One region of the Rhizobium fabae genome, then DNA from elsewhere that is predicted to be linked to it. Evidence: predicted binding sites of a transcription regulator. Region 1 holds the regulator's gene; each other region holds the start of a gene.
What was found. Region 1 encodes LexA, which represses DNA repair genes until DNA is damaged. Its sites were predicted from a motif close to TGTTCNNNNTGTGTTCNG; they were not measured.
Positions count from the first base shown of each region.

Region 2: a site for LexA is predicted at 6,244-6,261, ahead of dnaE (DNA polymerase III subunit alpha). Genes of this name have one in related genera too.
Region 3: a site for LexA is predicted at 9,151-9,168, ahead of EFB14_RS15520 (PA0069 family radical SAM protein). Genes of this name have one in related genera too.

Region 1 covers NZ_ML133646.1:451,336-461,745, forward strand. The annotation lists gene betI (choline-binding transcriptional repressor BetI) at 1-468, opposite strand, end outside; gene choX (choline ABC transporter substrate-binding protein) at 578-1,516, shown strand; gene EFB14_RS05315 (alpha/beta fold hydrolase) at 1,528-2,346, shown strand; gene lexA (transcriptional repressor LexA) at 2,696-3,415, shown strand; gene EFB14_RS05325 (ComEC/Rec2 family competence protein) at 3,396-5,828, opposite strand; gene gltA (citrate synthase) at 6,117-7,406, shown strand; gene lpxB (lipid-A-disaccharide synthase) at 7,489-8,658, opposite strand; gene EFB14_RS05340 (LpxI family protein) at 8,655-9,536, opposite strand; gene lpxA (acyl-ACP--UDP-N-acetylglucosamine O-acyltransferase) at 9,540-10,358, opposite strand; gene fabZ (3-hydroxyacyl-ACP dehydratase FabZ) at 10,355-10,410, opposite strand, start outside.
Region 2 covers NZ_ML133658.1:91,483-101,892, reverse strand. The annotation lists gene EFB14_RS26010 (DNA polymerase IV) at 1-1,148, shown strand, start outside; gene EFB14_RS26005 (L,D-transpeptidase family protein) at 1,241-2,491, shown strand; gene dnaE (DNA polymerase III subunit alpha) at 2,511-6,008, opposite strand; gene EFB14_RS25995 (DUF5680 domain-containing protein) at 6,520-6,984, shown strand; gene EFB14_RS25990 (ABC transporter ATP-binding protein) at 6,992-7,675, opposite strand; gene EFB14_RS25985 (lipoprotein-releasing ABC transporter permease subunit) at 7,690-8,994, opposite strand; gene proS (proline--tRNA ligase) at 9,010-10,332, opposite strand; gene EFB14_RS33040 (hypothetical protein) at 10,331-10,410, shown strand, end outside.
Region 3 covers NZ_ML133650.1:398,769-409,178, forward strand. The annotation lists gene EFB14_RS15465 (hypothetical protein) at 1-44, opposite strand, end outside; gene EFB14_RS15470 (S49 family peptidase) at 63-923, opposite strand; gene EFB14_RS15475 (Nramp family divalent metal transporter) at 1,094-2,434, shown strand; gene EFB14_RS15480 (tRNA1(Val) (adenine(37)-N6)-methyltransferase) at 2,447-3,223, opposite strand; gene EFB14_RS15485 (putative signal transducing protein) at 3,231-3,458, opposite strand; gene EFB14_RS15490 (polyprenyl synthetase family protein) at 3,567-4,583, shown strand; gene EFB14_RS15495 (tetratricopeptide repeat protein) at 4,717-6,549, shown strand; gene EFB14_RS15500 (4-(cytidine 5'-diphospho)-2-C-methyl-D-erythritol kinase) at 6,606-7,505, shown strand; gene moaB (molybdenum cofactor biosynthesis protein B) at 7,505-8,056, shown strand; gene EFB14_RS15510 (hypothetical protein) at 8,098-8,412, opposite strand; gene EFB14_RS15515 (glycosyltransferase family 2 protein) at 8,579-9,097, opposite strand; gene EFB14_RS15520 (PA0069 family radical SAM protein) at 9,238-10,395, shown strand.

The DNA of each region.
Region 1 (10,410 bases):
TGTGATCGCCAGCGCCACGGCCTCGCATTCGGCACGTGGCAGAAGATGGACCAGCGCCGACATCAGGTTGGAACGCATGCGGGCATGGATCACCTTCTGGATGCGGGCGAGCTGCGGCTCGCGCGGAACCTCGGCGCAAAGAGAAAGCCAGGCGTGGCAGATAGAAGGTCGGAAGAAACGCTCCTCGAAATTGCCTTCGATGATCGCCTCCAGTCGCTCGCGAGGCGTCGTCGCCTGTTTCAGCCGAGCGTTCACCGCTTCACTGAGTGAAAGATTCGCCTCGCGCATCGCATGCTCGAAGAGCTCCTGCTTGCTTCGAAAATAGTGCAGCACGATGCCTTTGGAGGCACCGGCATGGGCGGCCACCTTCTCCAACGTCGCGCCCGCCATGCCTTCTTGCTGCAGCACCTCGAAGGCCGCCTGTCGTAGCTCCTTGCGCCGGATCGCGCTGATCTTAGTCAGTTTCATGCTCGTGCCCGTTCATCTTGTCTCCATCATTGACAATTCTTCCGTAAAGATCAATTATTGACCTATGGGACAATTAAATAACCCAAAGGTCAATAAAAGGGGACATGCAATGATTCAGCATCTGAAGACAGGCGTTCTTTCCATACTCCTCAGTGCCGTAGCCATGCCGGCTTTCGCCGCCGATCCGGAAAGCTGCAAAGTGATCCGCATGGCAGAGCCCGGCTGGAACGATCTCGCCTTCACCACTGGCGTCGGCCTCACTCTTTTGAAGGCCCTGGGATACGAGCCGCGAAGCTCGCTGCTCGGCATCGACGTCATCTATCTCAGCTTGAAAAACAAGGATCTCGACGTCTTTCTTGGCTATTGGGACCCTGCCATGGTCGCCTACTACAAGCCCTACAAGGAGGACGGCTCAGTTGAGAACGTCGTGACCAATCTGAAGGGCGCGAAATACACCTTTGCCGTCCCGACCTACGTCTGGGACGCCGGCGTCAAAGATTTCGCCGACCTGCAGAAATTCCCCGATCAGTTCGAAAAGAAGCTCTACGGCATCGAGCCTGGCTCGAACCAGTTGATGCTGGACGCGGTCCAGGATCAGACGCTCGGTCTTTCCGGCTGGGATGTTGTCGAATCCAGCGAACAGGGCATGCTCGCCGAGGTCAAACGCCACGCAAAGAACAAAGCCTTCATAGTCTTCCAGGGTTGGGCGCCGCATCCGATGAATACCGAGCTGGATATCAAATACCTGACCGGTGGGGACAAGTTCTACGGACCGGATTTCGGCGCAGCCACGGTCTCGACGCAGGTACGCAAGGGTTACCTTCAGGAATGCCCCAACGTCGCAAAACTGCTGCAAAACCTGACTTTCGACGTCGATTTCGAAAACAGAGGCATGGGTTATCTCATGGCGGATGGGCTGGCTCCGGAGGAGGCTGGCCTGAAAGCCATCGTCAGCGAACCGCGACGTCTCGATGCCTGGCTGGATGGTGTGACGACCCTCGACGGCAAACCGGGGCTTGAGGCTGTGAAAGCTAAGCTCGCGCTGTGAGCCCGTTTTTGATGAGTGTCGTCGATCAAAACGGCTGGACGGCCCGCAAGCGCATGCTGCCCCTTACTGAGGGGCAGTCACTCGCATATATTGATACCGGTGGTTCGGGGCCGACGCTACTGCTGCTGCACGGCTACTCGGATTCCAGCCGTAGCTTTTCGCTATTGGAGCCGTGGCTTTGCGGCTACCGACTTATCATCCCGGATTTGCCCGGCCATGGAGGCTCCGTGGTCGGGGCAGGCATGACCGTCGCGGATTTCACCGATGCCATCGTTGCGCTGATGGCGGCTCTCTCTGTTGAGCGCTTCGCGGTCATTGGCCATTCGATGGGAGCCATGATCGGTATCGACCTTACTGCCCGGCTGCCCGACGTTGTTGTCGCACTGGTCACGATTTCCGGCACGGTGCGCCCGGCCTTTCCGCAGCGCGATCCAGTCACGGACGGAATCCTTGGGCTTTGCGATCCGATCGATCCCGGCGATCCATTTTTCGATCTCTGGCACGCCTGCCCGCATCCAGTCGATCCAAGTTTCCTCGCCCCGATCAGCCGTGAGGCAGCAGCCATTTCGGCAGAGATCTGGCATGGTATTCTGGCCTGTTTTTCCACACTCGATCTGACGGAGGCCGCGGCACAGGTCAGAATGCCCGTGCTTTGCATCGGTGGTAGCGAGGATGCGCTGTTCGACGCGGGTCACCGGCTGGCGCTCGAAGATGCGCTCTCGAAAGCACAATCGGTCCTGATGGAAGGATTTGGACATAACCCGCACTGGGAGGATCCCGAAAAGGTCTCGGTGGTTCTCCGCGATTTCTTTCACGTCGCTTTTGCCTGAAAAGCTTCCTCTCTGAGAATGCGCGGCTTGAGCAATCAAGTGGGATCGTCCCGGAAGGTTCAGCAGGCGATATTCCAGTCCGCTTCCTATCCTTCACGAACCGAAATATGCTCGACCGCAAAGGTGTGTCATCGCCAAACTTTGCTAGGCAGGCCGCCATGCAACTATCAGTTGCCAAAGAATGACGCATTACCTGACTACATTCTCGAATAATTCTGAATTGCCGTCTCGTCGCCATTCCAAAGCAATTTTTTGCCTCCTGTTTTACGGAAATTTAGCTACTTGCGGAACACATATGGAACATATAGTGTCTGTTCTGGATTTGTTTCAATCACGGGGTCTGACGTCGATGCTCACGCGCAAACAACAGGAGCTTCTCCTTTTCATTCATGAGCGCATGAAGGAATCCGGCGTTCCTCCGTCTTTCGACGAAATGAAGGATGCCCTGGATCTCGCCTCCAAATCCGGCATCCACCGCCTGATCACGGCGCTCGAAGAACGAGGTTTCATTCGCCGCCTACCGAACCGGGCCCGCGCGCTCGAGGTCATCAAGCTTCCGGAGGCCTATAGCCCCAGCATCCAGCCTCGGCGCGGCTTTTCGCCGAGCGTCATCGAGGGCAGTCTCGGCAAACCCCAGCCGGTCGCCCCTCCCGCTTCCGTGAAGCCCGTCGCCGAAAACGGCAACTCGATCTCCGTACCGGTCATGGGTCGAATCGCCGCCGGCGTTCCGATCTCGGCGATCCAGAACAACACGCACGACATCACCGTTCCGGCCGACATGCTCGGTTCCGGCGAACATTATGCGCTGGAGGTCAAGGGCGATTCGATGATCGATGCCGGCATCTTCGATGGCGACACCGTGATCATCCGCAACGGCAGCACCGCCAGTCCCGGCGACATCGTCGTTGCCCTCGTCGATGACGAGGAAGCGACGCTGAAGCGCTTCCGCCGCAAGGGCGCCTCGATCGCGCTGGAAGCGGCCAACCCGGCATACGAGACCCGTATCTTCGGGCCGGATCGCGTCAAGGTTCAGGGCAAACTCGTCGGGCTCATTCGCCGCTATCATTGAGATCAGCTTTGCCGGAATCTGCAAAGCTGTCGCTGCGCCAATCATAGGCGCGGTGGCGCATCCAAGGTCGCAGCAATGTGTCGAATGCCGTTGCAACCTCGATCCCCCTTTCGGTAAAGCGAAGCTCGACCGCCCCTGTCTTGCGCAGCGTCTCGCCCGTAAAGAGCAGCGCGCCGGAACGGCAGCGGTCAAAGCGCAAGCGGACCGGTGTGACGACGATATCAGCTGTATCACAAGCCGGTCCGAGATAGGCGACATTGTCGATGACAGTCAGTGTCTTTCCATTATCAAGTAGGGTGGTGCACCAGGCGGCCTTCAGGCAGGAAAAGTGTGACGGTGGGTTGGTGGCGATCGCCTGTCTCATCGCCTCTCGGGCGTCATTCTGCTGATCCGGCGAGAGTTGCAGCCTTTTGCCTTGAGGCGCAGCAGGCGCGTTGCTCATCCCAACCATCACCGGCTGGCGGTGTTCTTCGATGGCAAGCGCGCGTTTCCATTGTTCGAAGATAAAAGCTGGTGGCTTCGTGCGGTTCGAAGCCATCGTCTCGCCATCGACGATAGCGACCAGACCGCCGTCTTCGGCAATGGTGACGTTGGGGGCCGCCTCTGACGGCAGCATCACGACAGCCAGCGTGGAAATCGCGACGATTGCCGTTCCAATGTGCCGCAGGCGGGTTTTGAGCAATGTCAGCAAGAGAAAGCCGAAGACAGCCGTCGGGAAATACCAACCGGACAAACGGCCCACGTCTACATTGCCGCCCCAGCCGGATACCGTGTTTGCAATTGCGATCACCAGATCGAGCCCAGTGCCTGCGACCTGCCATGCCCAACCGTCCAGGCCAAAGGGCATCAGCAGCATCGCGATCATGCCGAATGGCATGACAACAAAGGAGATCACCGGCATGGCTGCGAGATTTGCCGGCAGCCCATAGGCGGTCAGGCGATGGAAATGCTCGATGGAAAACAGCGCGGTCGAGAAACCGCCGATCAATGAGGTCAGCAAAATTCCGCCGAAGAAGCCGCCAACCATTAAGAAGGGTTTCATGATCGGCAGCTTGGCGAAGGCGTTCTCCCGCATCGGCCGCATTTTCCAGAGGTCGTAGCCCGCAACCAGCGCAAGCGTAGCGGCAAAGGACATCTGGAAACTCGGCCCCAGCACCTCTGATGGCGAGACGGCAAGGATTACGAGAGCGGAAAGCGCGACGTTCCTGAGACTGATCGAAGGCCGGTCGAAGAAGACGGCGATCAGCATAATCGCCATCATGATAAAGGCGCGTTCGGCGGAGACGGCAAAGCCCGAGATCATATAATAGGCCGTCACAGCTAGGAGCGCGCCGGCGGCGGCGATCTTCTTTGTCGGCCAGGCTTGAGCAATGCCCGGAATCAGGCTGAAGATCATGCGCAGGCCGACGAAGAAAATGCCGGCCGACAGTGCCATGTTGAGGCCGGAAATCGCGATGATGTGCGCAAGGCCAGACTGCCGTAGGGCTTCCGTAGTTTGGTCCGAGATCGCCCGTCTCTCATCGGTGACAAGAGAGGCGGCAAAAGCGCCTGTGTCGCCGGGCAGAATAGAGCGTATGCGGTCGCCGATGCGGCTGCGCAGCCGATAGAGCCATTCGAGCAGAGCCTCCGACGTCGATCGCGCAGCCGCAGGCCCCGTCGGCAAATCGACCCTGTCAGGCGCGCCGTAGAAGAAACCGTTGGCGCCGATGCCGTCGAAATAAGCCCCGAAGGAGAAATCGTTGAGCGCGGGAAGTGCGGGACCTGCCGGCGGCGTCAACCGCGCCCTGCCAGTTATGATATCGCCGATCTCGAAAGGCGTGTCCGCGCCGCGGACGATCGCGGTGATCCGTTCCGGCGGTCGCTTCACCTCGGGCGCCTCAGTGCGCATAACTGCAAGAATGTAGCGGTACCGCCCGCGACCGTCGCCTTCGCGTCGTTCGACCCGGCCGGTCACTGTCGTCGTTACTGATGAATCGAGGATCACCGTCGAGGCACGCCACGTCTCGAACTGTGCTGAGAGCATGCCGCAAACCACGAGCGCAAGTGCGACGAACGTTGCCCGCAATGCCGCCCGGCTATGAGTGGTGACAAGCACCGCGATCGCCAGCACCAGCAGACAGAGCAGCAATGCGACGACCGGAAAATCCGATGCCGCGAGAAACCAGAAGGCCGCCCCGGCGCCGAGGAAGACCGGCGAGAAAAGCAGCAGGCGACCATGGTCCGCTTCCTCTCCCAGCATGCGGACGGAGGCACGCATCGATCGGGCAGTTATAACAGGCAGCCGATGACGCAACGGCGTCGCCGACTGCGTCCTTGCCGGTAGCGTCGTCTCGACAGGCGCGGAAAGACCCGAGGAGCCGGCAATGCCTGCGCCTGTTTCCCGCCGCAATTCGACTGTCGTCAAGTCCTGCATGCACCGCCCAAGGCATCCCGAAGGCGGCCAGAATGCAACCTCCAATCAGATCCGGCAAGAATAATCGATTGAAATATGAGGGGAAATCACGGGCGCCAAAAGTCCAGTCGAATCATCGGCTTCCGTTATGCGTGCGGCTCATCGCTGCAGTGCCTAAAAGGTGATGCCGCAATGCACAAAATGCCATCACGGTAACTTGGCATTAGCCTCGCGATCATATAGCTATCGGTGAGGACGCTTAACCCCTATGGCGCTTTTAAGGCGCTACCGACATTTCGGAGGATCAGCATGACGGATCAAAGCGCTACAATAAAAATCGGTGACAAATCAGTCGACCTTGCCGTCAAGAGCGGCACGATCGGCCCAAGCGTCATCGATATCGGTGCCCTGTACAAGAACACCGCTTCCTTCACGTACGATCCGGGTTTTACCTCGACCGCATCCTGTGAATCGAAAATTACTTACATCGACGGCGACGAAGGCGTGCTGCTGCATCGCGGCTATCCGATCGAGCAGCTCGCCGAGCATGGCGACTTCCTCGAAGTCTGCTACCTGCTCCTCTACGGCGAACTGCCGACGGCCGTGCAGAAGAAGGATTTCGATTATCGCGTCACGCACCACACCATGGTGCACGAGCAGATGAGCCGCTTCTTCACCGGTTTCCGCCGCGATGCGCATCCGATGGCCGTCATGTGCGGCTGCGTCGGCGCGCTGTCGGCCTTCTATCACGACTCGACGGATATCACCGATCCGCACCAGCGCATGGTCGCCAGCCTGCGCATGATCGCCAAGATGCCGACGCTTGCCGCCATGGCCTACAAGTATCACATCGGCCAGCCCTTCGTGTACCCGAAGAACGACCTCGACTATGCGTCGAACTTCCTGCGCATGTGTTTTGCCGTTCCGTGCGAGGAATATGTGGTCAATCCGGTACTCGCCCGCGCCATGGACCGCATCTTCATCCTGCATGCCGATCACGAGCAGAACGCCTCGACCTCGACCGTCCGCCTCGCCGGTTCGTCGGGCGCCAATCCGTTCGCCTGCATCGCCGCCGGCATTGCCTGCCTCTGGGGGCCCGCTCACGGCGGCGCCAACGAAGCAGCGCTCAACATGCTGCATGAGATCGGCACGGTCGACCATATTCCGGAATATATCGCCCGCGCCAAGGACAAGAACGATCCGTTCCGCCTGATGGGCTTCGGCCACCGCGTCTACAAGAACTACGATCCGCGCGCCAAGATCATGCAGAAGACCACGCATGAAGTGCTCGGCGAACTCGGCATCAAGGACGATCCGCTGCTCGAAGTGGCGATGGAGCTGGAGCGCATCGCGCTCACCGACGAATACTTCATCGAGAAGAAGCTCTATCCGAATATCGACTTCTATTCCGGCATCACGCTGAAGGCGCTCGGCTTCCCCACGACTATGTTCACCGTGCTCTTCGCGCTCGCCCGCACCGTCGGCTGGATCGCGCAGTGGAACGAGATGATCGAGGATCCGGAACAGCGCATCGGCCGTCCGCGTCAGCTTTATATCGGCGAACCGAAGCGTGATTACATCCCGGTTTCGAAGCGCTGATCGCTTAACACTTTGAATTCACGCATCGGTCCGAAACTCTCTGATTTTCGGACCGATGCGATCGCAAAAAAAGAAAACCCGGTCAGAAACGGCCGGGTTTTTTCTTTTTCAGGACGTCGAGAAGAATTTCGGCGGCATGCTCGCCGGGCGGCTTTTCGGTCTGCATCCGTTGCCAGACGAGTTCGTAGCCTTCCGTCATCGCCTTGAGCTGGCTGGTGTCCGCTGACAGCCTTTCCATCCAGCGTGCCAGGCTTGCGCCGCGGACGACATCGTTCAGATATTCCGGCACGATCGCGTAATCGGCAATCAGGTTTGGTAGCGCGCCGGTCCAGGTCTTGATGCCTGACGTCAGCATGCGCATGATCCAGTCGACCTTGTAGGCGGAGACGACGGGAACCTCGGCAAGCGCCAGTTCGAGAATAACGGTTCCAGACGCCGCCATGGCTGCATCGGCTTCAGCGAAGGCCTTCCATTTTGCCTCTGCACCGATAACGATCTCCGGCTTTACCGCCCATCCCGCGGTCATTTCGCGGACAAGCGCCTGTTTGTGCGTCACCGTCGGCAGAATGAAGCGCATCGGCCCATTGCGGGCGACAAGTTCATTCGTGGCAGCCTCGAAATAAGGCATAAGCTTCTTGATTTCGGAAGAACGCGAGCCGGGAAGAAGAAGGATCGCACCGTTGCCGGGCTGTCTCCCGGCACGCAGGCGCCGGGTCTCCAGCAGGGCCGGGTCGGCGATCAGGCGATGCCCCACATAGGTCGTTGCCGGGCCGCCGAGTGCGCGCATCGTCGCCGGCTCGAAGGGAAGAACGGCGAGCACGTGATCGACATAGCCGAGCATGCGCGTGGCACGGTATTCCTTCCAGGCCCAGACGCTCGGGCAGACATAGTTGACCACCGGCAGATCAGGCAGCGCGGTGCGAACTCGCTTTGCGACGCGATGGGTGAAATCGGGGCTGTCGATGATGAGAAGGACATCCGGCCTTGCGGCGACGATTGCCGCCGCCGTTTTGCGGATCAGGCTAAACAGCCTCGGCAGCCGGCTCAGCACCTGGGTGATGCCCATGATAGACAGCTCGGAGAAGTCAAACAGGGATCTCAAGCCTTCGGCCTGCAGCCCCTCGCCGCCGACGCCGACGAGTTCCACCGGTCCAGCATGAATGCGCTTCAGGGCGGCAATGAGGTCGGCACCGAGCAGATCGCCCGACACCTCACCGGCGATGACGGCAACCTTCAGCGGCGTCCCGTTCATTCTAGCCCCCATGCTGGCAGGCCGCGATCGATGCCGCAGACGAAAAGCCCGGCCTCGTTGGCGGCCCGGATGACGCCGGCGCGATCGAGCACCAGCGAGCGGCCGGCCTCGACGGCGATGCCGGCAAGACCAGCCTTTTTTGCATTGAAGACGGTGGAAGCGCCGATCGCAGGCAGATCGGCGCGGATATCCTGCTGCGGCTTGCAAAGCTTGACGAGCGCGCCCCGGCGGCGCGGCGAGATCCGCCCGGCTGCTCTGAGACCTGTCACGCGCTCGAGCATCTCATCGGTACCTTCAAGACCCTCCATCGCAACGACCCGCCCGCCGATGCTGACGGCGCCCTGCCCGACATCAAGCCGGCCGAGCATCTCGGCGGCTTCGGCCGCGCGAGCGATATCGCGCCGGTCTTCCTCTCCGGGCGCCACTGCGCCAAGCGGGCCGACGGCAGCCAGAAGGTCGGGGGCAATCTCATGGGCGCCAACGACGCGCCGGCCATTTCCTTCGATCAGCCGGATCACCATCTGCAGAACCGTATCATCGCCACCGGACAGCAGAGTCCGGATGGCAGCCGGCACCTTCATGAGAATGCGCAGCGTCGGGCGTACCTCGCGCCATTCCGGCCGCCGGCGCACGCTGCCCGACATCACGACGCGGCCGACGCCATAGCGGTTGAACAATCCATCGAGGGCTGCGAAATCCCCGATGCCGACAACGGCATGGTCATAGCCTTCCCAGCGCCGATCGCTTTCGTCCTTCAACGCGACGATAACAGGATTTTCGCCGGCAGCACGCGCAGCCTCGGCGACATAGGAAGGCAGAAGGCCACCGCCGGCGATGATCGCCAGCCGGCCTGCAGCGGTGTCGCCCGATAAAGTCACGGACTAGCCTTTCTGCCCCCGGGTGGGTGAGGACAGAGCGCGATCGCTATCGGAAGCGATGAAATCGAGGATCTGGATCACCTGCTCGCAATCGGCATATTCCTCGCGAATGGCGGCGGCGTTTTCGCGGACGGAGGCCGTCCCTTCAAAGATCGCCTTGTAGGCGCGGCGCACTCTGTGGATGACGGCGCGGTCAATCCCGGCGCGCGTCATGCCGACGACATTGAGGCCGCTCAGCAGGCCGGGATTGCCGTTCAGCATGCCATAGGGAATGACGTCGTAGCTCACGGCCGAAAGACCGCCGACGAAGGCCTGGCGGCCGACGCGGGTGAACTGGTGAACGGCCGATCCGCCGCCGAGGATGACGCGATCCTCGATGACGACATGGCCGGCGAGCATGACATTGTTCGACATGATCACGTGATTGCCGACACGGCAGTCATGCGCGACATGGGAATTGGCAAGGAAGAGGTTGTTGTCGCCGACGATCGTCTGGCCGCCAAAATCGGCCGTCCCGGTGTTCATCGTCACGCCTTCGCGGATCGTGCAGTTGGCGCCGACCGTCAGCGTCGTCTCCTCGCCGCCATGATGCACGCTCTGCGGATCGCCGCCGATGACGGCCATCGGGAAGATACGCGTGCCCTTGCCGATTACAGTGCGGCCGGTGACGACAGCATTCGACAAGAGTTCGACATTCGCATGCAGGACGACATGCGACCCGACATGGCAGAAGGGACCGATCTTGACGCCCTCACCGATAACAGCACCGTCATCGACGGCGGCCATCGGATGAATACGGGCGCTTTCGGCGATATTGCTCATGCCTGATCCTTACGAACGATCATCGCGCCGATATCGGCTTCGGCGACAAGCG
Region 2 (10,410 bases), on a different contig from region 1:
ATTGCGACGCTTTCTATGCGGCCGTCGAAAAACGTGACAATCCGGAGCTTGCCGATAAGCCCGTTATCATCGGCGGCGGAAAACGGGGCGTGGTCTCCACCGCATGCTATATCGCGCGCATCCACGGCGTGCGTTCGGCTATGCCGATGTTCAAGGCGCTGGAGGCATGTCCCGAGGCGATCGTCATCCGCCCCGACATGGAAAAATATGTCCGGGTCGGGCGCCAGGTGCGGGCAATGATGCAGGATCTGACGCCGCTGGTACAGCCGCTTTCGATCGACGAGGCCTTCCTGGAGCTGGGCGGCACCGAGAGGCTGCATCACGATCCGCCGGCGCGCACGCTCGCCAAATTCGCCCGACGCGTCGAAAAGGAGATCGGCATCACCGTTTCCGTCGGGCTTTCCTATTGCAAGTTCCTCGCCAAGGTTGCTTCCGACCTGCAGAAGCCGCGCGGGTTTTCCGTCATCGGCCGCGAAGAAGCGGTCGAGTTCCTGGCCCCGCGTCCCGTCACCACCATCTGGGGCGTCGGCAAGGCCTTTGCGGCAACGCTGGAGGCGGACGGCATCCGCACCATCGGGCAGTTGCAGCAGATGGAGGAGAATGACCTGATGCGCCGCTATGGCAGCATCGGCCAGCGGCTTGCCCGGCTGTCGCGCGGCATCGACGACCGCGAGGTTCATCTCAACGATGCGGCCAAGAGCGTTTCGGCCGAGACGACCTTCTTCGATGACATATCGCGCTACGACGAACTGGTGCCGATCCTGCGCAGCCTTTCCGAGAAGGTCTCCTGGCGGCTGAAGAAGAGCGATATTGCCGGCCAGACCGTGGTCCTGAAGATGAAGACCGCCGACTTCAAATCGCGCACCCGCAACCGCAAACTCGAAGACCCGACACAGCTTGCCGACAGGATTTTTCGCACAGGCCTCGAGCTTCTTGAAAAAGAAACGGACGGCACGAAATTCCGGCTGCTCGGCATCGGCGTCACCGATCTCGGCGATGCCGCCCGCGCCGACCCGCCCGATCTCATCGACCGGCAATCAGGCCGGCGCGCGGCGGCGGAAGCGGCGATGGACAAGCTGCGCGACAAGTTCGGCAACAAGACGGTCGAGACCGGCTATACCTTCGGCAGCGGCAAGCGCGATCACTAAACCGTGAGACGGGTGCGCGATCCGGCCGATAAAATCTTCCTTAAACTTCGTCCCATAATGTGCCGGACCAGTATTGCGTATGGTTGGGTATCATGTTCTCGCGTCTCGTCTTCGGCCTCGGCTTGCTGTCGGCCACCGCACTCGTGCACCCCGCCTTTGCCGCGGATGTGCGCACGCTGCAGATCTTCGTCTCGAAGGACAAGCAGTCGCTTGCGGTCTATGACGGCGACGAGGTCGTTGCGACCTCGAAGGTCTCGACCGGCAAGGATGGCCACACGACGCCGAGCGGCATCTTCTCCGTGCTGGAAAAGCAGAAATACCACGAATCCAATCTCTACTCGGCCGCGCCGATGCCCTTCATGCAAAGGCTGACCTGGTCCGGCATCGCGTTGCACGAGTCGAATTCCGTGCCGCGTTATCCCGCCTCGCACGGCTGCGTGCGCATGCCAGGCGCCTTCGCTAAAATGCTCTACGGAATGACGGAGACCGGCGTCCCCGTCATCATCAGCGACGGCGAACTTGTGCCGCAGCCGATCGACCACCCCACCCTTTTCCATCCGGACACGCCGGCGGCGATGCCGCTGCTTTCGGATGTCGAACTGCGGCCATCCATGCCCGACAGCCCGCAAAAACCGGTGCAAGTGGCGATGAACGACACGGCTGCGATACCGATGCCGATGGCGCCGGTAGCAGTGTCCGAGGCCGAGCCGTCCGAGCCGATCAGCATGCTCGTCACGCGGCGGACGCTGCGCGAGACGGTGATCGACATCCAGATGCTTCTCAACCAACTCGGCTTTGCCGCCGGCGATCCGGATGGGTTGCTCGGCGCGTCGACCGTGCAGGCGATCAATACCTTCAAGACGCTGCGGCCGGCGGAATTTGCCGGCGACAGAAGCTTGGTCTCCGACACGCTCCTCAAGTCCGTCTATGCGGCCGCTGGCAAAGGCGAGCCGCCGAACGGCGTCATCATGGTGCGGCAGGCCTTCAAGCCGATCTTCGAAGCGCCGGTGACGATCGCCGATCCGGGCCTGGCGCTCGGCACGCATTTTCTGACCCTGCATGCAGTCGATGAAAGGGCCGGCACGGCGGACTGGCTCGGCGTCACGCTGGCGAATAATCTCTCGCGCGAGACGATGAAGCGGCTCGGGATCACCAATCAGGAAAGCTCGATCGTCATGGGCAAACCGATTGCCCGCTCGCTCAGCCGCATCGTGATCCCAGAGGAGACCCGCCGCAGGATCGACGCGCTGATCGCGCCCGGCTCAACGCTGACGATCTCCGATACCGGCCTCGGCTCCGAGACCGGCGAAGGCACGGATTTCATCACAATTACCCGGGGGTGATCTCGATCAACCTGGGTGATCAGACGAGTTCGACATCCACGACGCCGGGGGCGGCGCGAAGTGCGGCGGCGATCTCCGGCGTGATGCGGTATTTCTCCGCCAGTGCCACTTCCACCTCGCGTTTGCCCTCCTCCTTGATGACGATGAAGGAAACCAGGCCGTCGCCCTTGGCATTCAGATGGCCGGCAACCATCCGCAGCGGCCCGGAATCGCGGACATAGACGCGCAGTGCCTTCTGCATCTGCAGCGATTTTTCCTCCAGCGACTGGATCGTCTGGATGCGCAGGCCGATGCCTTCCGGCCGCTCCTCGCCCGTCGCGGTCAGCAGGAAGGATTTTCCCGACTCGAGCACGTCGCGATACTGGTTCAGCATCTCCGAAAACAGCACAGCCTCAAACTGGCCCGATGAATCCGAGAAAACGATGATGCCCATCTTGTTGCCGGTGCGAGTCTTGCGCTCCTGTTTCGAGATGACGGTGCCGGCGAGGCGCGCATTGGCAGCGCCCTGCTTGATGGCTTGGGAAAACTCGGCAAAGGTCTGCACGCGCATTTTCTGGAGGATGTTGTTGTAGGAATCGAGCGGGTGGGCTGTGAGATAGAAGCCCAGCACCTGGAATTCCTTCAACAGCCGCTCGGAAGCAAGCCAAGGTGAATAAGGCGGCAAGGAGATCTTCTCCGGGCCTGAGGTCAGCGTACTGCCGAAAATGTCCGATTGGCCGCTGAGCTTGTTCTCCTGGGCGCGCTGGGCATAGCCGAGAATGCGGTCGAGGCCGGCTGCAAGCTGGGCGCGGTCCAGCGCAAAACAATCGAAAGCGCCGGCATAGATCAGGCTTTCCAAGACACGGCGGTTCACCTGGCGCGGATCGATCCGCAGGCAGAAATCCTCGATGCTGGCAAAGGGCTTATCGCCGCGCACCTCGACGATGTGGTCGACGGCGGATTCGCCGACCCCCTTGAGGGCTGCAAGCGCGTAGTAGATCCGGTTGTCGCCGGTCTCGAATTGGCGGAAGGAGGTCTGGACGGAGGGCGCGATGACTTCAATGCCGAGGCGCTTGGCATCCTGGCGGAAGTCGTTGACCTTTTCGGTGTTGGACATATCGAGCGTCATCGAGGCGGCCAGGAACTCGACCGGATAATGCGCCTTCATATAGGCCGTCTGATAGGAGACGATGGCGTAGGCGGCCGCGTGCGACTTGTTGAAGCCGTAGTTTGCGAACTTCGCGAGCAGTTCGAAGATATTATCTGCCTGCGGCTTGGACACGCCGTTCTTGACGGCGCCAACAACGAAACGTTCGCGCTGCTGGTCCATTTCGGCCTTGATCTTCTTACCCATGGCGCGGCGCAGAAGATCGGCCTCGCCGAGCGAATAGCCCGACAGGACCTGGGCGATCTGCATCACCTGTTCCTGGTAGACGATGACGCCCTGGGTTTCCTTAAGGAGATGGTCGATCATCGGATGGATCGATTCCAGCTCTTCGTCGCCATGCTTGCGGGCATTGTAGGTCGGGATGTTTTCCATCGGACCCGGACGATAGAGGGCGACCAGCGCGATGATGTCCTCGATGCAGTCCGGCTTCATGCCGATCAGCGCCTTGCGCATGCCGGCACTTTCAACCTGGAACACGCCGACCGTCTCGCCGCGCGAGAGCATCTCATAGGTCTTCTTGTCGTCGAGCGGGATCTTGGCAAGGTCGACCTCGATGCCGCGCTTCTTGCAGAAGTCAACGGCGACCTTGAGCACGGTCAGCGTCTTCAGACCAAGGAAGTCGAATTTGACGAGGCCGGCCTGCTCCACCCACTTCATATTGAACTGGGTGACCGGCATGTCGGAGCGCGGATCGCGATACATCGGCACCAGCTTCGACAGCGGGCGGTCGCCGATCACGATGCCGGCAGCGTGGGTCGAGGCGTGGCGGTAGAGGCCTTCGATCTTCTGGGCGATATCCAGAAGGCGGGCAACAACCGGCTCCTTGGCTGCCTCTTCCTGCAGCTTCGGCTCCTCCTCGATCGCCTTGGAAAGCGGCGTCGGATTGGCCGGATTGTTCGGTACGAGTTTGCAGATCTTGTCGACCTGGCCGTAGGGCATTTCCAGCACGCGGCCGACATCGCGCAGCGCGGCGCGCGCCTGCAGCGAACCGAAGGTGATGATCTGCGCCACCTGCTCGCGGCCATATTTGGCCTGGACGTAGCGGATCACCTCTTCGCGGCGATCCTGGCAAAAGTCGATGTCGAAGTCCGGCATCGAGACGCGTTCCGGATTGAGGAAGCGTTCGAAGAGTAGCGAGAAGCGCAGCGGATCGACGTCGGTGATCGTCAGCGCATAGGCGACCAGCGAACCCGCGCCCGAGCCACGGCCCGGGCCGACGGGAATATCATGCTGCTTGGCCCATTTGATGAAGTCGGCAACGATCAGGAAGTAGCCGGGAAAGCGCATGCGCTCGATGACGCTGAGTTCGAAATCCAGCCGCTCGCGATAGTCCTTTTCCTCGTAGCCCGGCGACATGCCGAGTGTCGAAAGCCGCATATCAAGCCCATCGACCGCCTGGCGGCGCAATTCGCTCGCCTCGGCGCGTTCGGCCTCCTCGGCATCGTCGGTGGCGCCGGTGAAGCGCGGCAGGATCGGCTTTCGCGTCTTCAGCACGAAGGAGCAACGCCTGGCGATCTCGATCGTGTTTTCCAACGCTTCCGGCAGATCGGCGAAGAGCTTGGCCATCTCGGCCCGGCTTTTCAGGTAATGATCCGGGGTCAGGCGAAAGCGGCTATCGTCCGAGACGATGGCATTGTGGGCCACCGCCATCAGCGCATCATGGGCGTCGTAATCGTCCCGCGTCGGGAAGAAGGCTTCGTTGGTTGCAACCAGCGGCAGGTCGTGGGCATAGGCGAGCCCGACGATCTTCTGCTCGTGCCGTTTGTCGTAGGTGCCATGCCGCTGCAACTCGACATAGAGCCTGTCGCCAAAGAGACGCTTCAGCGCGAGCAGCCGAGCTTCCGCCTGCGCGGAATGACCTTCCTTGATTGCCACGTCGACCGGCCCGGTCAGGGCGCCGGTCAATGCAATCAGCCCTTCCGTGCCGGCCTCCTCAAGCCATGAGGCGCTGATATGGACGGCCTGGTTGCTTTCGCCACCGAGATAGGCGCGGCTGACGAGATCGACGAGCCGTTCGTAGCCGGCATCCGTCGCAGCGAGAAGAACGATCGACGGCAGTTTGATCAGCGCCTGCTGGCCACCGCGCTTTTCCGTTTCCAGCCCGTCTTCCATATCGATCGAAAGCTGGCAGCCGATGATCGGCTGCAGGCCTTCGTCCATCGCCTTCTGGGAAAATTCCAGCGCGACAAACAGATTGTTGGTGTCGGTGATCGCGATCGCCGGCTGGCTGTCGCCGGTCGCTTTGTAGAGGATCTTCTTCAGCGGCAGGGCGCCCTCGAGAAGCGAATAGGCGGAATGGACCCTCAGGTGGACGAAGCCCGGCGTGCCGCCGATCGCCTCACCCGTTGAACCCTTTGCCGTATCCGCCATGACATGCCTTCCCAATCGACCGAATGAATCGGACGCATTGTCGGCATAGAGGGAGATGATGTCCAGAAGAAGTCCCGCGTCCGAACCGCGTGACTGCCATGCGATCCCCTGAAAACTTTAGATCGCCATGACGATGAGCGAAAAGCTGGCAACGAACATTGCGATGGAGGTGAATGCTGCGATATCACGGATCATGTCAGTCATTTGGCTCTCCTTACTCGTTATGTTTTCACTTTGTTCCATTTATGTTCGCATGTCAACAGGAATCTTTTCCTCATAACTTGCGTTTAAGAAATCTCGTTCGCGATGCGCCGAATCGGTCTTGCCTCGACGCCTCCCTTGAGCATGCCCGCGCGACCGGCCCTGCATTCAGACCCGAAGAGGATCGTCGCAGATCGTTCAAAGGCCGAGCCAATTCCCACAGGCGGTTAAGCGATTCCTGCTGTTTTGTTCTTCTTATGTTCCGATTTCCCTGCTATATCGCTACCAGATCAGTCAGGAGGAGACGGTAGTGCTCGACACCAGGATGCTGAACGAATTCATCGTAGAGGCCAAGGCCGCGACCTATGTCGGCGGTGGTGTGCCCCGCCTACCCTGCCGGCCGGGTGCTCACGATATCGGGTACGATCGCGGCGGCTGGCGCTATCTCGACAGCTATTTCGGCGGCACCGATTTTGCCGGACAGGAGGTGGTTTGGTTTGCCGACGAACCCGTCTGGGCGATGAACTATTTCGGCTGCGTCGTCGCGCCTGACCTCATCGATGGCAGCGCGGCCGGAGCGGTGATCAAGGCGGCGCTTTCAGCAATGTATCGCGAAGGCCGGTTTCTTGGCGGAATGGAATTCGAGCATGCGTTCGGCCGCTATATCGATCGCAGCGAAGGCGGTTGCGAGCGATTCAGCGGCAGCGAATGCATCATGGTCGACGGCCGAAAGGCCTATGCTCTCGATTATCGCGGCGGCCTGATCATCCCGTGACCGCCGCTCAGAAATCGACGATCTTGCCGTCGGAGATCGTCACGCGCCGATCCATGCGGCGGGCGAGCTCGTGATTGTGGGTGGCGATGAGGGCCGCAAGGCCGGACTGGCGCACCAGTGCCTCCAGCGCGTCGAAGACATAGCTTGCCGTTTCCGGGTCGAGATTGCCTGTGGGCTCGTCGGCAAGCAGCAAGGTCGGGGCATTGGCGACGGCGCGGGCGATTGCAACGCGTTGCTGTTCGCCGCCGGATAGCTCGCCCGGACGATGCGAGCCGCGATGGCCGATGCGCATGTAATCGAGAAGCTGACCTGCCCGCTCTCCGGCTTCCTTCCAGGAAAGCCCGGCGATCAGCTGCGGCATCATGATGTTTTCGAGCGCCGAGAATTCCGGCAGCAGATGGTGGAACTGGTAGACGAAGCCGATCTCGTTGCGGCGGATCGCGGTGCGTTTCTCGTCGCTAAGGCCGTCACAGGCATGCCCGTTGATGTTGACTTCACCGCCGTCTGGATGCTCCAGCAGGCCGGCAACGTGCAGCAGTGTCGACTTGCCGGTGCCAGAGGGAGCGACGAGAGCGACGATCTCGCCCTTCGACATCGAAAAATCCGCGCCCTTCAGGATCGAGAGCAGCGTATTGCCCTGCCCGTAATGGCGCTCGACGCCGGTAAGCTTGAGAACGACGTTGCGTTTCATGAAGGCGGCATTCCTTATTCGTAGCGCAGGGCCTGCACCGGATCGAGCCTGGAGGCGCGCCAGGCCGGGAAAATGGTCGCAATGAAGGAGAGTGTCAGCGCCATGACGACGATCGACATCGTTTCGCTGAAATCCATTTCGGCCGGCAGTTGGCTGAGGAAATAGACCTGCGGATTGAAGAGAACGGTGCCTGATACCCAGGAGAAGAATTGGCGGACGGATTCGATGTTGACGCAGACGAGAACACCGAGCAACACACCGCCAATGGTACCGACAATGCCGATCGCCGCCCCTGTCATGAAGAAGATGCGCATGATCGCGCCGGCGCTGGCGCCCATGGTGCGCAGAATGGCGATGTCGCTGCCCTTGTCCTTCACCAGCATGATGAGGCCGGAGATGATGTTCAGCGCCGCGACGAGCACGATCAGCGTCAGGATCATGAACATGACGTTGCGCTCGACCTGGAGTGCGGAGAAGAAGGTCTGGTTGCGCTGGCGCCAGTCGGTGAGGTTGATCTGGCGGCCGGCCGCCTCCACTACCTTGGGCCTCAGATTGTCTATATCGTCGGGGTTGTCGACGAAGAGTTCGATCGACTGCACCAACCCCTCGGCGTTGAAATAGAGCTGCGCCTCCTCCAGCGGCATGAAGATGATAGAGGAGTCGTATTCCGACATGCCGATCTGGAAGAGTCCGGAAATCTTGTAGGACTTGACGCGCGGGCTGACGCCCATTGGCGTAATATCACCATCTGGCGACGTCAGCGTAATAAGGTCGCCGACGCTAAGACCCAACTGGTCGGCCATGCGCGTGCCGATCAGCACGCCCTGGCCGGAGGCAAAGCCTACCATGTCGCCCGGTTTGATATTCTCAGAAACCGCTTTGAGCTTGGTCAGGTCCTCCGCGCGGACGCCGCGCACCAGCGCGCCGGTGCTGCCGCCCGCCTGGGCGGAGGCAAGTACCTGGCCCTCCACCAACGGCAGCGCCATCTTGACGCCGGGCACAGCGGCGAGCCTGCTGGCGAGGTCAGGATAATCGGTGAACGGGCCATCGGACGGTTGGACGACCATGTGGCCGTTGATGCCGAGGATGCGCGAGACGAGTTCGGTGCGGAAGCCGTTCATGACGGCCATGACGATGATCAGCGTCGCAACGCCGAGCATGATGCCGACGAAGGAGAAGCCAGCGATCACCGATATGAAGGCCTCCTTGCGGCGGGCGCGCAGATAGCGCCACGCCACGAGGCGTTCGAAGGTGGAAAATGGCCTGCCAGCCGGACCCAAGCCGGATTTTGAACTCCGGTCCACTGCTGCCTCTGCCATTTCGCCTCCGTTTCCTTAAGCCACGAACCTGTTGATCGCCGCTTCGATGGTCATCGTTTCGCGGGCGCCAGTCTTGCGGTCCTTCACTTCAACTTCGCCGTTCGCGACCGCGCGCGGGCCGGCGATGATCTGGACGGGCACGCCGATCAGGTCGGCGGTCGCGAATTTCGTGCCGGCCCGATCGTCGGTATCGTCATAGAGCACATCCTTGCCGGCCTTGGTCAGCGCGGCATAGATCAGTTCGCATGTATCGTCGCAGGCCTGATCGCCCGCCTTCATGTTGATCACCACGATATCGAAGGGCGCGACCGAAGCCGGCCAGATGATTCCGTTGTCGTCATGCGATGCTTCGATGATGGCGGGAACAAGGCGTGACGGGCCGATACCGTAGGAACCCATGTGAACGAAGTGTTCCTTGCCGTCAGGCCCCTGCACTTTCGCGCCCATCGGCTCGGAATATTTCGTGCCGAAATAGAAGATGTGGCCGACCTCGATTCCGCGCGCCGAAAGGCGATCGCCTTCGGGAACGGCGTTGAAAGCCGCCTCGTCGTGCATTTCCGAGGTCGCAGCATAAAGCGAAGTCCACTTGTCGAAGATCGCCTTCAGGCCCTCGACGCTGTCGAAATCGGTGCTCTCGGCGGGAATGTCGAAATCGACGAAGTCCTTGTGGCAGAAAACCTCGGACTCGCCGGTATCGGCGAGGATGATGAATTCATGGCTGAGATTGCCGCCGATCGGACCGGTATCGGCGCGCATCGGGATGGCGCGCAGGCCGAGCCGGTCGAATGTTCTGAGGTAGGCAGCAAACATCTTGTTATAGGAATGCTCCGCCCCTTCGCGTGTCAGATCGAAGGAATAGGCGTCCTTCATCATGAACTCGCGCGAACGCATGGTGCCGAAGCGCGGACGGATTTCGTCACGGAACTTCAGCTGGATGTGATAGAGATTGAGCGGCAGGTCCTTATAGGATTTGACGGAAGAGCGGAAAATATCCGTCACCATCTCCTCGTTCGTCGGGCCGTAGAGCATCGGCCGGTCCTGACGGTCCTTGATGCGCAGCATTTCCTTGCCATAGGCGTCGTAGCGGCCGCTTTCCTGCCAGAGCTCGGCCGACTGCAGGGTCGGCATGGAAAGCTCGATGGCGCCGGCGCGGTTCTGCTCCTGGCGGATAATGTTGTTGACCTTGTCCAGCACCTTCTTGCCCAACGGTAGCCAGGAATAGATGCCCTGCGACTGCTGACGGATCATGCCGGCGCGCAGCATCAGCCGATGGGAGACGATTTCCGCCTCCTTGGGGTTTTCCTTGAGGATGGGCATGAAAAAGCGGGACAGACGCATGGCGGATTCCGAGCAGTTGAGATCCCGCCGGCGAGCGGAATCGAAGACAATTGTTAATGTCGGGAGCGTTCATAGCCG
Region 3 (10,410 bases), on a different contig from region 1:
CAGGCGGAAAAGACCAGGATCAGGATAGTAATAAGTTGCGGCATGGCCTTCTCTTGCTCTCCTTAAAGCCCGAAACGGCTCCACAATGCTCTCTCTTCCGCCGCTTCGACAAGCCCCGTCGCGAGGCCGGACGCCGCGCCTTCGAAGGAGACCGGCGAGACGCCGGGAATGCGGCGGCCAAGCAGGCCGCGGCCGGCGGTGACAAGCTCTAGCTTGGCTTTCTGACCGTAGCGCCTCTTCAACTCCTGGCGCATGTCGCCGAGGCCATCGATGAGGCCGAGCTCGAGGCCGCGCGTGCCGCTCCAGAACAGGCCGGAAAAAACCGTCGCATCGTCCTTCAGTTTGCCGGCGCGACGCTCGCGCACCATCGATATGAAGACCTGGTGGATCTCGAGCTGCAGGCTCTTCAGGTACTCGATATCCTTCTCCTTTTCCGGCTGGAAAGGATCGAGGATCACCTTGTTTTCACCCGCCGTATAGACGCGGCGCTCGACGCCGATCTTTTTCAAGAGTTCGGGAAAGCCGAAGCCGCCGGAGACGACGCCGATCGAGCCGACGATCGAGGTGGCGTCGGCGATGATCTCGTCGCCGGCAAGGGCGATCATGTAACCACCGGAGGCGGCGACGTCCTCGACGAAAACAAGCACCTTCTTCTGCTTTTCGCGAGCGAGCTCGCGAATGCGGGTGAAGATCAGGCGCGACTGCACCGGCGAGCCGCCCGGCGAATTGATGGAGATGGCAACCGCCGGCGCGTCCTTCATGGCGAAGGCCTTTTCCAGGACCGGCGCGACATTGGCGAGATTGAGGGTCGGGCGGAACTGGCCGCCGCCGCTGATGATCGCGCCCTGCAGCCGGACGACCGGGATGGTGATGCCGTCCTTGCGGAACCATTTAGGCAGCAGCTTTCTCAAGAATCCGGCCATTTCCCATCCTTCGCTTCGGGTCGCACGATCGTCACCCATGTATGCGTTGGAACGCCAAACGCAATGGCCGTGTTCTGGAAATCACCGAGTTTGATTTTCCTGTTGCGAATGACTTGCATTATCATTCTAATCCGTCATAGTGCGCGGACGATAGAACAGGTGGAAATCGCATGGACGTCCTCAATCCGAATGCAAGAAGCGGCTGGCGGCACGAACGCGGAGAGGCATCGCTGTCCGATGTCTACCGCACCGTCGGAACCGGGCGTCCCAGCTCGAGGTGGCGAAGGGCCGCCGCCTTCGCCGGGCCGGGCTACATGGTGGCCGTTGGCTACATGGACCCCGGCAACTGGGCGACCTCGCTCGCCGGCGGCTCTAAATTTGGCTATGCGCTGCTGACCGTCGCCCTGCTTTCCAACCTGATGGCGATCGTGTTGCAATCGCTCTGCGCGCGCCTGGCGATCGCCTCCGGCCGTGATCTTGCGCAGGCCTGCCGCGACGCCTTTCCCAGATATGTTTCGGTGCCGCTCTGGGCTTTCGCCGAGATTGCCATCATCGCCACCGACATCGCCGAGGTGATCGGCACCGCGATCGGCCTCAACCTGCTGATGGGCATCCCCCTCGAACTCGGCGTGCTGATCACCGCGCTCGACGTCTTCGTGATCCTCTTCCTGCAGAAGCTCGGTTTCCGCTGGGTGGAAGCCTTCATCATCGCGCTGCTCGGCGTCATCGCGGTCTGCTTCGGCGTGCAGATCCTGCTTGCCGACCCGCAATGGGGCGCCGTCCTCACCGGCTTCTTCCCGACCACCGAAATCGTCAGCAATCCGGAGATGCTCTATCTGGCGCTTGGCATTCTCGGCGCGACCGTGATGCCGCACAATCTCTACCTCCACTCCGGCATCGTGCAGACGCGGGCCTATGGCCATACAGTGCCTGAGAAGAAGGAGGCGCTGACCTATGCGACGATCGACTCGACGGTCGCACTCTGTTTTGCGCTGCTGATCAACGCCTCTATTCTGATCCTGGCGGCGGCCGCCTTCAATGCGCATGGCAGGACCGATATCGTCGAACTCGGCGAGGCGCATTCGCTGCTGTCGCCGCTGCTGGGTCTTGCGATCGCGCCGACCTTGTTCGGCATTGCACTTCTCTGCTGCGGCCTCAACTCGACGGTGACGGCAACGCTTGCCGGCCAGATCGTCATGGAAGGCTTCCTGAAGATCAAGCTGAAGCCCTGGGTGCGCCGCCTGATCACCCGCGCCATCGCCATCGTGCCGGCGGCGATCGTCACCATCTGGTATGGCGACCAGGGCACGGCGCGGCTGCTGATCCTGACGCAGGTGGTGCTCAGCCTGCAGCTTTCCTTCGCCGTCTTCCCGCTTGTCATGTTCACCGCCAGCAAGGCCAAGATGGGCGAACTTGTGGCGCCGCGCTGGCTGAGCGGCATTGCTTACGTGATCGCGATTGTGATCGCTGTGCTGAACGTCAAGCTGCTCTCCGACTTCGTCACCGGCTAAAGCAATTTCAGCCTAGAGCCTGTCATAGGCCGCCCGGCCATTGTTGAAATCATCGACGAGAGGGGAGAACTTGTGGCTCCCCTCTTCGTGCATGATGAGCGGCGCGCGCAGCGACAGACGAGCCCTCGATCCCTTGATTGCGGTCACCAGGATGCGGACGGCGTTTTCACGCTCACGCGGATGAACGGCGGTGATCTCGATGCCGCCGAAGCGCCGGCCGCAGGCAGTAATGATCTCGGCGATCGATTGGGGCCTTGCGATCAGCGACAATTGCCCGCCCGGGATCATGATGGCGCCTGCGGTGCGGACCCAGCTTTCGAACAGGCCGTCGGTCATCGCATGGGCTTCGGCCTTCAGCGCATCCGGCGTGCGCCGGTCGCCGGCATCGTTGAAGGGCGGGTTCATGATGACGTGGTGGAAGCTCTCGTCGAGGAGGCCGGCCTCGTTGCGCGCCTTGGCGGTCAGCGTCACATCGGCCTCGACGACGCTGACGCGGCCGGCGACATGGGCATTGCCGGGCAGGAGGATGCTGCGGCGGGCATAATCGGCCATCTCGGCCGAGCGTTCGAATAGCACCACTTGCGTATCGGCAAGGCGCGAGGCGACGGCAAGGCCGGCTGCACCCGCACCGGCGCCGAGATCGGCGACCCGGACCGGACGGTCGTCGGCGACGAGAGCCGCAAGCAGCATCGCGTCCATGCCGGAGCGATGGCCCCTGCCCTTCGGCTGCAACAGATGGAAGGCGCCGCGATGGAAGGCATCGATGGTTTCGGCAGGCTTCCCGGTCATCAGGCGCTCACTTCTTCTCGCGCAATTCGCCGCCGAGACCGGCGTCGATCAGGATGCGGCGCGCCCGATCGGCCATGTCCTCATCCACCAGAAGACGACGCGGCAGCATGCCGAGCGAGCCCTCCAGCACGCTCATTCCCTGATCGGCGATGAAGCAGTGAATTCCCGCATCCTTCATCAAGCTCTCGGCAAAAGAGAGAAGAACAGGATCGTTGGCACGGATAAGTTCATGCATTTGCCGTCATTTTCCTTCCAATTTCGCCCAGCGCGACAATTCACCCCTTGCCGCGTCCACCGCCCCTTTCTATTGTCAGCTGTAATGAATGAACAGGAGTCCGGGTCGTTGGGCGTGGTCATACCGCTTGAAGAAAGCAAAAACAAACTGGCATCCATAAAGCCATTGGTCGATCTCACCAAGGCCGACATGGAGCGGGTGAACCAGCTCATTCTGTCCAAGGCCGGCTCCGACGTGCAGATGATCCCCGAGGTGGCGAACCATCTGATCTCATCCGGCGGCAAGCGGCTGCGGCCGATGCTGACGCTGGCTGCCGCCTCGCTGTTCGACTACAGGGGTGAAAACCACATCAAGCTCGCCACATCGGTCGAGTTTATGCACACGGCAACGTTGCTACATGACGACGTCGTTGACGAAAGCGACCTTCGCCGCGGCAAATCGACCGCGCGGATGATCTGGGGCAACCAGGCAAGCGTGCTGGTGGGCGATTTCCTGCTCGGCCAGGCCTTCCGCATGATGGTCGATGTAGGCTCGCTCGATGCGCTCGACGTCCTGTCTTCCGCGGCCTGCGTGATCGCCGAAGGCGAGGTTCTGCAGCTTTCCGTCGCCAAGAACATGGAGACGACCGAGGATGACTATCTCTCCGTCATCCGCGCCAAGACGGCGGCTCTGTTTGCGGCTGCCGCCGAAGTCGGGCCGATCGTCGCCGATGCCGGCAGATCCGGCCGAAACGCGCTGAAATCCTATGGCATGAATCTCGGCCTGGCCTTCCAGCTCGTCGACGACGCTCTTGATTACGGCGGCAAGGCGGCCGATCTCGGCAAGAATGTCGGCGATGATTTCCGCGAGGGCAAGATCACGCTGCCCGTCATCCTCGCCTATCGCCGCGGCACCGAAGACGAGCGCGCCTTCTGGCGCGATGCGATCGAGGCCGGCAATAGCACCGACGCCAACCTGGAAAAGGCGCTAGGGCTGATCACCAAATATGGCACGCTGGGCGACACCATCGGCCGTGCCGTCCATTATGGCACCATCGCGCGGGACGCACTTGCGCCGCTTCCCGATACGGTATGGAAATCCGCCCTGATGGAAGTGATCGATTTCTGCATCGAGCGCGTTAATTAATCGAACATCCTCGGTTGCAGTCTGATTTTCTTGCGGCGGCGCTTCAAAAAAGCCATCCTGTTATGAATCAGTGATCGCAACTGGTTTTGCGACCGGCACCATGGCCGGGACGCTCTCGAAGAAAGGTTTCCGAATGCGGCAGAGATTTGCCATCCGTCTTCTTACGAGCGCAGCGCTAGTGGCTGTCCTTTCGCTCGGCGGCGTCGGCGGCGTGAGTGCCGAGGATGCGGTCAAGGCCAGCGATGCCCCCAAAGCCGACAACTTCGATGCCGACAGCGTCACGACCTTCTCCGGCGCCTTCCTTGCCGCACGCACGGCCGATGTCGATCACGATTACGAAACAGCGATCGAGCTCTATAAGAAGGCGCTGCAGATCGAGCCCGGCAATCCGGAGATTCGCCAGCGACTGATGATCTCGCTGCTACTCAGCGGCGACATCAAAGAAGGCGTCAAATATGCCAACGACCTGAAGGGCGATCCTTCCGTCGAGCGCATCACCACGATCGTGCGCGGCATGGATGCGGTGCGCCGCGGCGACTACAAGACCGCCGAGGCCATCCTGAAATACAAGGGACCGAACGATCTCGACCGGATGATGAACGACCTCCTGCTTGCCTGGGCCCGCGTCGGCGCCGGCCGTGGCAAGGAAGCGCTCGCCATGGTCGAGAAGATGAAGGGACCGGATTGGTTCCGCATCTTCCAGAATTACAATGCCGGCGCGATTGCCATCGTCAGCGGCGACGTGAAATCCGCCCGCCAGCATCTGAACGATGCCGTGCTCGACAAGGAGGGGGGCGCGACGGCGCCCGACACCTTCATGCGCGCGGTGATGGCGCTTGCCCGCCTCGAAGCCACGCAGGGCAACAAGCAGAAGGCGCTCGACGCCGTTTCCGTCGGCGACAACCTGTTGCCGAACTATGCGCCGCTGAACGCGCTGCGCGACAGCATCGAGAAGGATGAGAAGCAGGAGCAGCAGGTCAAGACGGCGGAAGAAGGGGCTGCCGGCGTGCTCTTCTCCGTCGGCGGCGCGCTGAACCGCGACGGCGCTGAGGATATCGTCTCGCTTTACCTGCAGACGGCCAATGCGCTCGACCCGAACAGCGCCGATACGCTGGTATTACTCGGCGGCATTGCCGAGAAGCAGAACCAGATGGACCGCGCCATCGCGCTCTACAAGAAAGTGCCTGACAATTCACCGATGCGGCGCATCTCCGAGCTGCAGCTCGGCCTTGCCCTTGCCCAGGGCGGCAAGGTGGACGAGGCGCGCAAGCACCTGCAGGCTCTGATCGCTTCCGACCCGAAGGATATCCGCAGCTACCTCGCCTATGGCAGCGTGCTGTCCGATGCCAAGGACTACGAGGCGATGGCCACCAATTACGACAAGGCGGTCGAAGCGATCGGCCCCCTACCCGGCCGCGCCAACTGGAGCGTCTTCTTCCAGCGCGGCATTGCCTATGAGCGGCTGAAGAAGTGGGACCAGGCGGAACCGAACTTCCGCAAGGCGCTGGAACTCAATCCCGACCAACCGCAGGTGCTGAATTACCTCGGCTATTCCTGGATCGACATGAACCGTAATCTCGACGAAGGTCTCGGCATGATCAAGAAAGCCGTCGACCTTCGCCCCGACGACGGCTACATCATCGATTCACTGGGCTGGGCCTATTTCCGGCTCAATCGCTTCGACGATGCCGTCGAAGAGCTGGAGCGGGCGGCGCAGATCAAGGCCGGCGACGCGACGATCAACGACCATCTCGGCGATGCCTACTGGCGCGTCGGGCGCAAGCTCGAAGCCGTCTACCAGTGGAACCGGGCACTCAGCTCCGAGCCCGAGGCTGCCGAAATTCCGAAAATCAAGGACAAGATCGCCAACGGCCTGCCGGCCGGCAGCGACGATGCCAAGGCGGCCGACAAGAAGCAGCCTGACCCAGCACCCGTCACTCCGCCGCCGGTCGATAAGAAATCCTGACGGGCGGCCGCGTGCCTGAAGAAGGCTTGGCGGGTTCGAGATCAGAGAAATAGAGCATGATGCCGTCCGAAAACCACTCACACTTTTCGGCATCACGCTCTAGCGTCACCGAAGAAGCGCGCGCGAAGATCAACCTGGCCCTGCATGTGACGGGCCAGCGGTCGGATGGCTATCACCTGCTCGACATGCTGGTGACCTTCGCAGGTCATGGCGACCGCCTGAGTTTCGCGCCATCGCAGACCGATGCGTTCACTTTATCGGGCCGTTTCGCTGTAACGCTCGCCGGCGACGGCGGCACGAACCTGGTGCTGAAGGCGCGCGACCTGCTGCGCGAGGCGGTCGGCGCCCTCGCCTTCCCCGTCCGAATTCACTTGGAAAAGAACCTGCCGATCGCCTCCGGCATTGGCGGCGGCTCGGCCGATGCGGCGGCAGCGCTGCGCGGGCTGATGCGGCTCTGGGGCGCGACGCTGCCCAAGGAGACGCTCGCCGCGCTCGCGCTGAAACTCGGCGCCGACGTGCCGATGTGCCTGGAGAGCCGGCCGCTGATTGCCCGCGGCATCGGCGAAAAGATCGAACCGACGCCCGATCTGCCCGCCCTTGCCATGGTGCTTGCCAATCCGCTGAAAGGCGTCTCGACGCCCGACGTTTTCCGTCGGCTGACGACAAAGAACAATCCGGCCTTGACCCTGCCTCGGACTGGCGACTGGATTGCTGCGATCGCAGCTGCCCGCAACGACCTGGAGCCGCTGGCGCGCCAACTGGTGCCGGAAATCGGTGAAATCTCGGCCCTGTTGCAAGCCAGCGGCGCGCTCATGACCCGCATGTCCGGCTCCGGCGCCACCTGCTTCGGGATCTTTGCGAGCATGAGTGCGGCGGAAGAGGCCGCCGCGACCCTTCACGGCGAGCGGCCTGACTGGTATTTCCAAGCAACGGAAACGGTTTCGGGAGGCGCATAATGGCAAGTCTGAACGAAAAGCGGCCCTTCATCGCTGTCGGCATCGCGATTCTCACCATCTCGGACACCCGCACGGCTGAGACCGACAAATCAGGCGATACGCTGGCAGAGCGAATCTCCGAAGCAGGCCATCGGCTGGTTGACCGGGCGATCGTGCCCGATGATCGGGAAAAAATCGCCGCGCGGGTGAAGGCCTGGACTGACAGCAAAGACATAGACGTCGTCATCACCACTGGTGGCACCGGCTTTACCGGCCGCGATGTGACGCCCGAGGCGCTGGAGCCTTTGTTCGAAAAGCGGATGGAGGGCTTTTCCGCTATCTTCCACCGCATCTCCTACGAGAAAATCGGCACCGCGACGATCCAGTCGCGCGCCACGGCAGGCGTTGCCAATTCCACCTTTATCTTCGTGCTGCCGGGCTCGCCCGGCGCCTGCCGGGATGCCTGGGACGGCATTCTGAAAGGACAGCTCGACTATCGCAGCGCGCCGTGCAACTTCGTCGAGATCATGCCGCGGCTGGACGAGCACCTGAGACGCGGCGCAGCCAAGTAGACTGCCTGTTTTCGGTGCGCTGGGAATCACCGGCACCTCGCCTATGTGGCAATGCCCGGCAGAGCGGGCATCGTATCCCAGCTGTCACCCGACAGCAGGATGCAGCTCACGCCGTGAACATCCGTCACGATGAGTGTCCAGGTGCCGCTTTCGGCGGCATAGACCTCAAGAATCGCGTTCTGGTTGATCAGTCCGACTGCCGTGAGCTTTTCGGCGAAGTTCTTGTCCAGGAAATTGACGATTTCGGGTCGGCCTGCGCAACTGCGCATCGTCTGCGATGCTGCCGAATGCGGATGCGCGATCACCAATGTCGGCAATATGACGGCCAGCAGGCCGTAGATCATACCGCGTACCATGACGCACCTCCTTTCGCCGGGAACCCGGCAGAAGAGGAGATTTTCGCTGACCTGTTCTGCCGTTACCGGCATCCATGGCCTTCCGTTGCGAAGCGAGGCGCTTCGACGGCGCCATAAGGAAATTATAGCGCGAAATCGTATCGGGCGCCATCTTTACGCGCGACACCTACCGCGCGGTGCGGGCGACCCAGGATGGAATCAGTTCGCTCGAGAGCTTCCGCGGTTTCTGGCCCTTCACGAATTCGGCAAGCGGCATGCCGCTTTTGGCGATGGCGAGCGCCTGCTTCTTCGGCAGGAGAAAGCCGAGCTCCAACGGCGGCACTGTTCGGCCGACACGCTGGAAGAACGGGCGCCGGTAGCCGCGCGACGCGGTAAAGCGCGCCGGCAGCTTGTTCAGCGCCACATATTCGGCGATCTCATCGATCCAGCCCGCCTGGGGTCTCGCGCCGGGCTCGACGAAAAGCAGCCATTCGCCGCGGGCCGATCGGACGATGTCCTTGATATCCCATTCAGAATGGAAACGGCAGCCGGCCGCATCCGCCACCCTCGAGGTGCCGTCGCGCGAGCCATGATCGAGCACGATCACATCGCTCACAAGCCCCTCGACCGCGCCGGTTACCAATACCGACAGGGTCTGGGCAAGCTCGGATTCCTGATCCAGACATTCAAGAACAACTGTCAACATCGGCTATCTATAATGCGCCGCACAAATTTTTACCAGCAACGTTTCCCTCATTTTGTTCTTGCATTGTTCTCTTTTTGCCGATAGGAATTTAATCATCAAAACGGGCGGAGGCGATAGCTTCTCCGCCACGGGAGAATCCGATGAGAGAGCAGTCCCTGGCAGGGCAGGCCGCATTCGCGCCTGCCAATACGGCAGATATTGCCGATGCGATGATCGTGTCCTCCGGTCTCAGGATCGAAGTCGACCGCCGGCGCGGGCGCGGGGCCGGACTGAATCCGACAGGACGGTTCGAGGCATTGCAGCGGGAGACCTTCGACGACGGCTGGCAGAGCCTGGAAGAGCTTCCGCCTTTCAAGACGGAAGTGCAGGTCGAGAAGCCGCGCACGGCCATCACCCGCAACGAATCGCCCGATATTTCCTTCGACCGCTCGATCAATCCCTATCGCGGCTGCGAGCATGGCTGCATCTATTGCTTCGCCCGGCCGACCCACGCCTATATGGGGCTCTCCGCCGGTCTCGATTTCGAGACGAAGCTGTTTGCCAAGCCCGATGCGGCAAAACTGCTGGAGCGGGAGCTCGCCAAGCCGGGCTACAAAGTGCGGGTGATCGCAATCGGCACCAATACCGACCCCTATCAGCCGATCGAGAAGGAATGGCGCATCATGCGCGGAATCCTCGAGGTTCTGAACAAGGCGAACCATCCGGTGTCGATCGTCACCAAATCGGCGATGATCCTGCGTGACCTCGACATCCTGCAGGAGATGGCAAGCAAGAACCTGGTGCGCGTCGGCATTTCGGTGACGACGCTCGACCGCAAACTTGCCCGGACGATGGAGCCCCGCGCCGCCACGCCGCCGCGGCGCCTGGAGACGATCCGTGCGCTCGCGGAGGCAGGTATCCAGACGGCTGTGATGGCCGCTCCGCTCATCCCGGCGCTGAACGACCACGAGTTGGAGCGTATCCTCGAATCGGCCAAGGCTGTCGGCGCCGCGGAGGCAAGCTATGTCATCCTTCGGCTACCGCTCGAAGTCAGCCCGCTCTTTCGCGATTGGCTGCTGCAGCATTATCCGGACCGGTACCGGCATGTGATGTCGCTGGTGCGTTCGATGCGTGGCGGCAAGGACTACGATGCCGACTTCGGCAAGCGCATGAAGGGTGCGGGTCCCTATGCCTGGCAGATCGCGCGCCGGTTTGAAATGGCAGCCAGGCGTTTCGGCCTGACGCGACGCAGCGTGCCGCTGCGCGACGATCTGTTCGTGCCGCCCGATGGCAGCGGCGTGCAGCTGTCGCTACTCTAATTTTTCCAGCTTGCG